DNA from 4 places in the Arthrobacter pascens genome. Region 1 is predicted to be linked to each of the others. Evidence: riboswitches for the same ligand, from Rfam matches in the RefSeq annotation. Region 1 holds a riboswitch; each other region holds the start of a gene.
The links. A riboswitch is a leader RNA that binds a small molecule or an ion and turns the genes downstream of it on or off. The one in region 1 is predicted to bind thiamine pyrophosphate.
Positions count from the first base shown of each region.

Region 2: linked by a shared signal. The riboswitch ahead of thiD (bifunctional hydroxymethylpyrimidine kinase/phosphomethylpyrimidine kinase) and the one ahead of thiC (phosphomethylpyrimidine synthase ThiC) in region 1 are both predicted to bind thiamine pyrophosphate.
Region 3: linked by a shared signal. The riboswitch ahead of thiO (glycine oxidase ThiO) and the one ahead of thiC (phosphomethylpyrimidine synthase ThiC) in region 1 are both predicted to bind thiamine pyrophosphate.
Region 4: linked by a shared signal. The riboswitch ahead of QFZ40_RS00365 (ECF transporter S component) and the one ahead of thiC (phosphomethylpyrimidine synthase ThiC) in region 1 are both predicted to bind thiamine pyrophosphate.

Region 1 is NZ_JAUSXF010000001.1:1,609,194-1,611,388, forward strand. It holds gene thiC (phosphomethylpyrimidine synthase ThiC) at 1-1,086, opposite strand, end outside; TPP riboswitch at 1,081-1,188, opposite strand; gene QFZ40_RS07400 (amidohydrolase family protein) at 1,261-2,195, shown strand, end outside.
Region 2 is NZ_JAUSXF010000001.1:1,719,962-1,722,156, forward strand. It holds gene QFZ40_RS07910 (Rne/Rng family ribonuclease) at 1-903, shown strand, start outside; TPP riboswitch at 997-1,094, shown strand; gene thiD (bifunctional hydroxymethylpyrimidine kinase/phosphomethylpyrimidine kinase) at 1,245-2,195, shown strand, end outside.
Region 3 is NZ_JAUSXF010000001.1:1,212,147-1,214,341, reverse strand. It holds gene thiO (glycine oxidase ThiO) at 1-835, opposite strand, end outside; TPP riboswitch at 831-948, opposite strand; gene thiE (thiamine phosphate synthase) at 976-1,734, shown strand; gene QFZ40_RS05675 (RNB domain-containing ribonuclease) at 1,813-2,195, shown strand, end outside.
Region 4 is NZ_JAUSXF010000001.1:82,574-84,768, reverse strand. It holds gene QFZ40_RS00370 (ABC transporter ATP-binding protein) at 1-756, opposite strand, end outside; gene QFZ40_RS00365 (ECF transporter S component) at 756-1,406, opposite strand; TPP riboswitch at 1,474-1,615, opposite strand; gene QFZ40_RS00360 (heme-degrading domain-containing protein) at 1,673-2,195, shown strand, end outside.

The sequences.
Region 1 (2,195 bases):
TCCGGGCCGCAGCCCGTCACCCAGTGAGAACGCGACATCGTACTTGCCGAAGATTTCACAGAGCTCGTCAAAGTGGGTGTAGAGGAAGTTTTCCTGGTGGTGGGCGAGGCACCAGCCGGCCATGATGGAGCCGCCGCGGGACACGATGCCAGTCACGCGGTTGGCTGTCAGCGGAACGTACCGCAGCAGCACCCCGGCGTGGATTGTCATGTAGTCCACTCCTTGCTCGCACTGCTCAATGACTGTGTCCCGGAAGATCTCCCACGTGAGCCTGTTTGCCTCGCCGTTGACCTTCTCCAGCGCCTGGTAGATGGGAACCGTGCCGATCGGCACAGGGGAGTTGCGGATGATCCATTCCCGGGTGGTGTGGATGTCATCGCCGGTGGAAAGGTCCATCACCGTGTCGGCCCCCCATTGCGTGGCCCACTGCAGCTTGTCGACTTCCTCGGCGATGGAACTGGTGACGGCGGAGTTGCCGATGTTCGCGTTGATCTTCACCAGGAAGGCCTTGCCGATGATCATCGGCTCGGACTCAGGATGGTTGATGTTGTTGGGGATGATGGCCCGGCCCGCCGCGACTTCGCTGCGGACCAGCTCCACATCGCAGTTTTCACGGAGGGCAACGAACTTCATCTCCGGAGTGACCATGCCCTGCCGGGCGTAGTGCATCTGCGTCACGGTCCGGCCCTCAACGGCGCGGCGGGGCACCGGCTGTGCCCCCTTCCACTCCGCGGACGCTGCGCCGCGACGGACTGCAGACCGGCCGTCGTCGAGCAGGTTCCGCTCCCGGCCGCCGTACGGCTCCGTATCCCCGCGCGTTTCAATCCATTCAGAACGGAACGGGCTGAGGCCGACTACCGGATCGCTTCCGGGGCCTGCTGTCCGGTACACCTGGAAAGGAGCGTTCGCCAGGCCGTTCGGCGAGGGCTCCAGGGCGATTTCCGTTACCGGGACCCTGATTCCCGCCGCTTCATCGCTGATGAAGGCCAGCGAATGGGACTTCAGCGACTGCGTCTCGGCAGGACCCGATTCAGCGGGGCGGGTTTCATTTTGGGCAGGGATCAGCTGTTTTTCTTGCGTATTCACGGAATACTCACTTCCTTCGCCGGCATTACCCGGACAGGTTCAACGGTCGCAGGCTGCGTCAGCCCGATCTCAGCCCCTGCAAGGGCACCCGTGTGGTCAAGACGAAGCTATCACGGCACCGACGGGAAAGTGACCTCCACAAGGGGCGGCCGAAACCCGGATTAGGCTGGCCCGATGGGTGAAATCATCGAATTCAGCGGAACAGTCCTTGCCGGGCCGGACCGGGAACGCCACGGAATGTGGTCGGTGGACGGCCGGCTGACCTTCCACCGTCCCGAGGCCACTCCGGACAGGATCCTGTCCGGCTGGGTGCTCCCGGGCTTTGCGGATGCCCATTGCCACATCGGCCTGGGGCCGCTCGGCGAGGTGGCCGATGAGGTAGCCGAAGAGCAGGCCCGCACCGACCTCAACGCCGGAACACTCCTGGTCCGGGACGCCGGCGCGGCGAGTGACACCCGCTGGCTGCAGCAGCGTCCCGGAATGCCAAGGATCATCCGCGCAGGCAGGCACATCGCCCGCACGCGCCGCTATCTGAAGAACTTTGCCATTGAAGTGGAACCGGACGGGCTGGTTGAGGCCGTCCGGAAACAGGCGCGGGCCGGCGACGGCTGGGTCAAGCTCGTGGGGGACTGGATCGACCGGGACATCGGCGACCTGGCGCCGTCCTTTCCAGCCGCCGTCGTGAAGGAAGCCGTGCAGGCGGCACACGACGAAGGGGCGCGGGTGACAGCCCACTGCTTCGCCGGGGAAACCCTGGACCAGATGCTGGATGCTGATATCGACTGCATTGAGCACGCAACAGGGCTGCTTCCCCGGCACGTTCCCCGGCTCGTGGAACAGGACGTCCCGATTGTCCCCACACTCATCAACATCGCCACCTTCCCGGACATTGCCCGCCAGGCTGAACCGAAGTTTCCCCGCTACGCCTCCCATATGCGTTCGCTCTGGGAACGACGGGAGGAGCGCGTGCTGGAAGCCTTTGAATCCGGGGTCCGCATTTACGCAGGCACCGACGCCGGAAGCGTGATCGGGCACGGCAGGATCGCGGATGAGATCCTTGCCTTGCACAGAGCCGGCCTGCCCACGGTTGCCGCCCTTGATGCCGCCTG
Region 2 (2,195 bases), 110 kb from region 1:
CGCTTCGACAGCCGTCCGGATAACCGCCAGGACAACCAGCGGGCCGACAGCCAGCGGATCGAGAGCCAGCCCGGAGGCCGCACCGACCGCAAGCGCCGCCGCGGCAGGGGAGGACAGCCGCTGGATGTCGCCCAGGCCGCGCCGGTGCAGATCCACACGGTCCACCCGGACCCCAGCGACGCCGAGCGCCACGCCAAGGCTGAGGCCACCAGGGTTGCCCTTGCCAACATTGCGGCAGCAGCACACGCCGCCCACCTTCATGACGATGAGGTCGCGCACGCTTCCGCGGGCACGCAGGCACCTGTAAGCCAGGAACGTGTAACTCAGGAACGTGCACCGCAGGAGCGTGCACCGCAGGAACGTGCGCCGCAGGCACCTGCGCCGCAGGCATCACCTTCGCCGGCAACGGGACGGCACGATGCTGACGCATCCGGCCGCCCCGCCACCGTGCTGACCTTCGGCGGAGAACAGGTTGTGCTGCCGTTCGTGGAGCACGCGGGGGACCAGCCGCAGCAACCAGCGCTGACTCTGGACCGCCTGGCCGAGGCGTTTGCCCACCTGGGCGAGCCGGCCCCGGCGCCTGCACCTTCCCAGGCCGAGCCTTCCGAGGCCGAGCGTCCCCAGGCGGAACGTCCTGCCCCTCAGCAACCTGCCGTCGAGGAAAAGGACTACTCCGATCACACGGCAGGGCAGTCCGCGACCCGTCGTCCCCGGCGGAACCGGAGCGCCAGCCGTGCGCAGGGGGCAGCCAACGCCACATCAGTGGAACACCACGAGGCGACCCATGCGGCGTCCACCGGGCATTCACATGCGGCCAAAGCCCCCGAGCCGGAGGCGACGAAGCGGGCTGCAGCGGACGCCCCCATCATCCTCGGAGTAGGGGTTCCGGCCTCCGAGCTCTGAGGAGCAGTACACGTGTAGGCCATGATGCCCGGGCGGGCCCTGTAACATACAGGCCCCGTCCGGGCATCCGGCGTTAACACAGCGCTAGGCTGGGGGACTGACACGGGGTGCCGCGCAGAGAGCCGGCTGAGATCCACACCCGTTGAACCTGTCCGGCTAGCACCGGCGAAGGGACGTCTTTTTTGCCTTCAACATCAGTCCTGCCCCCAACAGCTGCTGCCCCTGATGCTCCCAATGCCGCACCCGCCCGGGCTTCAGCAGTCGGAACATCGGCCGCTGCAGACCGGGCCCTTTCAGAGCCGGCTGCGTCCCCATCCGCCACCCGGCGGCCGGTTCCCCGCGTGCTGTCCATCGCCGGATCGGACCCGTCCGGCGGTGCCGGCATCCAGGCTGACCTGAAAAGCATCGCGGCGCACGGCGGCTACGGAATGGCCGCCATCACGGCCCTCACCGTCCAAAACACCCAAGGTGTCTGGGCGGTCCACGTCCCGCCGGCAGCTTTCCTGGCCCAGCAGCTGGACGCCCTCAGCGACGACATCAGCATCGATGCCGTAAAGATCGGCATGCTGGGCGACGCCGAGGTGATTGCTGCCGTCCGCAGCTGGCTGGAAAAAGTCCGGCCCGCCGTCGTCGTCCTTGACCCGGTGATGGTGGCAACCAGCGGGGATAGGCTCCTGCAGGAATCGGCCGAGGCGGCCCTGCGCGGACTTCTGCCGCTGGCGGACCTGATCACGCCCAACCTGGCCGAACTCGCCATGCTCATGGATGAACAGGAGGCGGACAGCTGGCCGGCTGCCCTGGAGCAGGGCCGCCGGCTGGCATCCGTCACCGGTGCCACCATTCTGGTGAAGGGCGGCCATCTCGACGGCGGCTCCTGCCCGGATGCGCTGGTCAATACCGGGGGACTGCTCTCCGAGGAAGTGGTGGTCCTGCAGGGGGAACGTGTTCCCACCCGCAACAGCCACGGCACCGGCTGCTCGCTCTCCTCGGCGATGGCAACGGCACAGGCCCGGCTGGGCGACTGGGAGGCGTCCCTGCGACAGGTGAAGCCATGGCTGACCGCTGCCCTGCAGAACTCTGCCTTGCTGGGAGTAGGCAGGGGCAACGGTCCCATCCACCATTTCCACCACCTCCAGCCCCCGGCGTCCGCCTTAGGCTTTGCCGACATCCTCTGGGCTGAGGCGCAGCCGGACCTGGAGGCCATCTACAGCCTGCAGTTCATCCGGGACCTGACAGACGGCAGCCTGGCTGAAAACCAGTTCGCCTACTACCTCGCCCAGGACGCCATCTAC
Region 3 (2,195 bases), 400 kb from region 1:
TGGAGGTAACCAGCGGGCGCAGATGCTGCGGAACGGCGAGGCGGAGGATGTCCCCATGGACAGGGCGCAGCGGCAGCCGGAGCCCTTCCGGCAGGCCCTCCAGGGATGAAGCCTGCAGCCCGTTGGCCACCACAGTCTCGCGGGCCAGGACCGTCCCGCCTTGAGCGAGCCTCACGCCGCTGACCCGCCCGTCCTGCCAGAGGAGGGACGTAGCCCGGTCCTCGACAGCGAAGCCATCCCGGGCTCCTTCGACGTCGGTTCCGGATCCGGGCTCATGCGAAGCGAGCACCTGCCGGAGGCACGCCACCAGCTTCCGCGGATCCACCTGGTGGTCGGCGGGGATGTCCAGTGCGCAGGATATCGCGGGGCTGAGCAGGCCCTCCCTGGCCCTGGCCTCACGAACCGTGAGCGGTTCCACTGTCAGTCCGTTGGCCTGCTGGACGGTCCGCAGGTCCATGAGCACCCTGCGGTCAGCGGCGTCGGCCGCCACCGCGATAGTGGACGTGGAGAGGTAGCCTGTGTCCAGCCCCGATGCGTCAGCAAGGTCTGAGGCGAAGGCCGGCCACAGGCCGGAGGATTCAAGCATGAGCTCCAGGAGGTCCTGCTCCTGGTAGTGGAGCTCGCTGACCGGCGCAAGCATGCCGGCGGCCGCCCAGCTCGCACCGGAACCTGGCGCGTTGTCGATGAGGACCACCGAACGTCCTGAACGCCTCGCTTCCCAGGCGATGCCATGGCCGATGACTCCGCCGCCGATCACCGCCACGTCCGCTTTTAGCAGCCCTGAAATGCGGGGAGACGAAGCAGAATCCGGTGAGGGACTCCGGGATGGGGGCAAGACGTGTTTCCTTCCCTACGCCGGTACTAGCCGGATCAGGTCAAGCGGTCGGCTCTGACGCCCTCTCAGCCCGGTGCTTTGTGACAGCCGCCGCGGCTCCCGCAGTACCAGCCCAGTTTAGAGGAACTAGGGTGGTTTGCATGAACCCAGCCCTTTCTGACCACGCGGCCGTCTCCACCAGCTCCGACGCGGCCGGCAGTGAAGACGGCGGCCGCGGCCTCGGCAGTGCGCGCCTCTACCTCTGCACCGACGCACGGCGCGAGCGCGGCGACTTTGCTGAGTTTGTCGACTCTGCGTTTGCCGGCGGTGTGGACATCATCCAGCTCAGGGACAAGGCCATCGAAGCGGCCGAGGAGCTCGAACTCCTCGCGGTCCTGAAAGAGGCAGCCCAGCGCCACGGGCGCCTGTGGGCGGTGAATGACCGGGCAGATATCGCTGTCCTGTCGGGGGCACCCGTGTTCCATATCGGTCAGAGGGATCTCCCGCTGCCGGCGGCCAGGACCCTTCTGAACGGGAACGCGGAAATCGGCCTGTCCACTCACAGTACGGAACAGATCGACGCCGCCATCGGGGCATCTGCCGCAATGCTGGCCGCCCCGGCGGGACTGGACTATTTCTGCGTCGGTCCTGTCTGGGCCACCCCAACAAAACCAGGCCGGGCCGCCGTCGGACTTGACCTTGTCAGGTACGCCGCCGGAACGGTAACCAAAGCGGAATCCTCTCCCGGCGGTGCACCCGTGCCCTGGTTCGCCATCGGCGGCATTGACCTGGGCAACGTGGAGCAGGTGGTGGAAGCCGGAGCCAGCCGGGTGGTGGTGGTCCGCGCCATCACCGAGGCGCCGGATCCGGCAGAAGCGGCCTCAGCGCTGCTTGCCGCGCTTGACGCCGGGATGTCCTAAAGCCTTGGTGCCCTCCCTCGAACGGCCGCCGGGGCGATAGCGTGCACTAACTGTGGAAATCGGGCTAACCTGATTTTCGTGTCACATCATCGGCTGGCCCCTAACGTCCACGAGCACACCAACGCGCTCGAGGAGGCGCTGGGCGCGCTGAGAACGGAACTGGAACTGCCGGGACCGTACCCCGACGAGGCGGTGCGCGACGCTGAGGCGGCCGTGGCTTCACACCGGATGCCGGCCTCCGACCTGACTGACGTAGAGTTCCTCACCATTGATCCCGAATCGTCCACCGATCTGGACCAGGCGCTGTTCATCGAGCGCGACGGTACGGGCTACAAGGTGCTTTACGCCATCGCGGACGTTCCTTCCTTCGTGGTCCCCGGCGGCGCCCTGGACGCCGAGACCCGGCGCCGGGGTCAGACGTTTTACGCGCCGGATGGCCGGATCCCACTGCATCCGGAAGT
Region 4 (2,195 bases), 1.5 Mb from region 1:
GATCCGGTCCACGAGGTCTTTCCAGACAGACACCCGGTGCTCAACCACCACCAGCGTGGCACCCGTCTTGTCCAGACAGCGGCCCACGGCATCCCGGACTTCCAGGACGCCGGCCGGGTCCAGGTTGGCGGTGGGCTCATCGAGCAGGATCAGCCCGGGACGCATCGCCAGGATGCCGGCAAGCGCGAGGCGCTGCTTCTGCCCGCCTGAAAGGGCCGACGTCGGATGGTCCAGAGCGAACCCGCCGGCAGTTTGAACGCCGGAACCCTCCCCGGGGTTGCCTTGCCCGCCCGGACTTTGCCCGACGGGACTTTGCCCGACAGCGCGGCGCAACCCGACGTCGTCGAGCGCCTCGCGGACACGCCTCCAGATCTCATCCCGGGGCACCGCCAGGTTTTCGGCACCAAACGCGACATCGTCACCGAGCCGTGAGAGCACCACCTGCGTTTCGGGGTCCTGCTGCATGAGGCCGGCCCGTCCGCGCTGTTCGCGCGGAGCCAGGCCGTCGATCAGCAGCGAACCCGACTCGTCGGCGTCGTCCCCTTCGTCCCCCAGCACCCCCGCCAGGGCGTGCAGCAGGGTGGACTTTCCCGCGCCGGAGGGACCCAGAAGCAGTACGCGCTCACCGGGGCCGATCTCGAGGTCGAGTCCCCGGAGGGCGGGCGTGGACCGGCCGGCGTGCCGCCAGCCCCAGCCCCGGGCGGAAACCGCGGCCGGTCGCGCCGCCCTTGAAGCGCCTGCGTGGGCAGCTGACATCAGTTGAAGACGGGCTCTGATGCTGCCTTGCGGGAGGCGAAGGAGCTCAGTACTCCGGTCCTGGCCAGGCCGCGGGTGGCGATCCAGGGCAGGGCACCGGCAATGATGGCGCCGGAGATTGTGCAGAAGATGATGTAGGTGAGCTTGTCGCCTGCTTCATAGGCGATGTTCCAGCCCCAGGGCAGGAAGGAATCGTTGATTCCGCAGAAGAGTCCGGCGCCGGCGCCGGCCAGCAGCGCAGCCGTCAGGTTGTACTTCTGGTACAGGAAGGACTTGAACTTGAAGTTGCCGTAGACCAGCAGGAAGAACACCAGCTCCGCGCCAAGGCCCTGCAGGACTCCGGAGATGAGCACGGTGGCGCCGTACTGCGAGCCCATGATGAGCTCGCCGGTGGCGGCCACGGTTTCGCAGAAGAGCGCCGCACCCGGCTTGCGGACGATGAGCATCCCGAGCACCGCGGGGATCATCCAGCCGCCGGCGATCAGGCCGGTCAGTGGCGGGTAAACGGCGTTCATGGGCGCTGAGACGATCCCGGCGCCCTGGGACCAGGCCCAGAAGATCACGCCCCCGGCGATGGCGATGAGCGCCGCCACCACGATGTCCACGACGCGCCAGGTATTGCCGGTCTTTTTGATTGCTGCTGTTGTCATGTGGTCCTCCTGAGGATCAGGAGGGGAAAGTGCACCCCGGCCGTCGGCGTTCGCCGCCTTTGCCGGACACTTCGAGAACTCGACTCCCTTGCGCCGGTACTAGCCGGATCAGGTTCGAGGGTCTGCGGCTGTCCGCACTCTCAGCGCCCACCTGCGGTTCCTGGCAATGCCAGGTAATGCCCGACGGCGGCGCTCCCCTGTCGTAAATAAATCTGCCCTTGTGGGCGTGGTCTAGTTTACACCGCGGGAGCGGTAGATTGTGGGCCATGACTGCCGAATCCTCCCCCGTGACAGTGTTCGATCCCGATTCCCGCGCAAGCCAGCCCGAAGGGCTGCTCAAGGCCCTGATCGGGCGGGTTGAAGCCGAGATCGGAGAGCTGCAGTTCCCCCATTTCACCAAGGACGACTCCCTCAACCTGGGGCTGCTTCTGGTGGAGCTGGGCAAGAGCCGCCGCCTGCCCATCGCGATCGACATCACCAAGGGCGAGCAGGTTCTGTTCCACGTGGCCCTCGACGGCGCCACACCGGACAACGAGCACTGGATCCGGGCGAAGCAGCGCACCGCGGCCCGGTATGAGGTTCCGTCGCTTCTGGTGGGTCTCCGCGGCCGGCTTCACGGCGGGCGGATAGAGGACCAGGGATGGTTCGACCAGTCCCGGTACGCTCCGCACGGCGGCTCCTTTCCGGTCTATGTGGCCGGGGCAGGCGCCGTGGCCACCGTGACCGTGTCCGGTTTGCCCCAGCAGCAGGACCACGACCTGGTGGTGGAAGCGTTGCGGGAAATCCTGC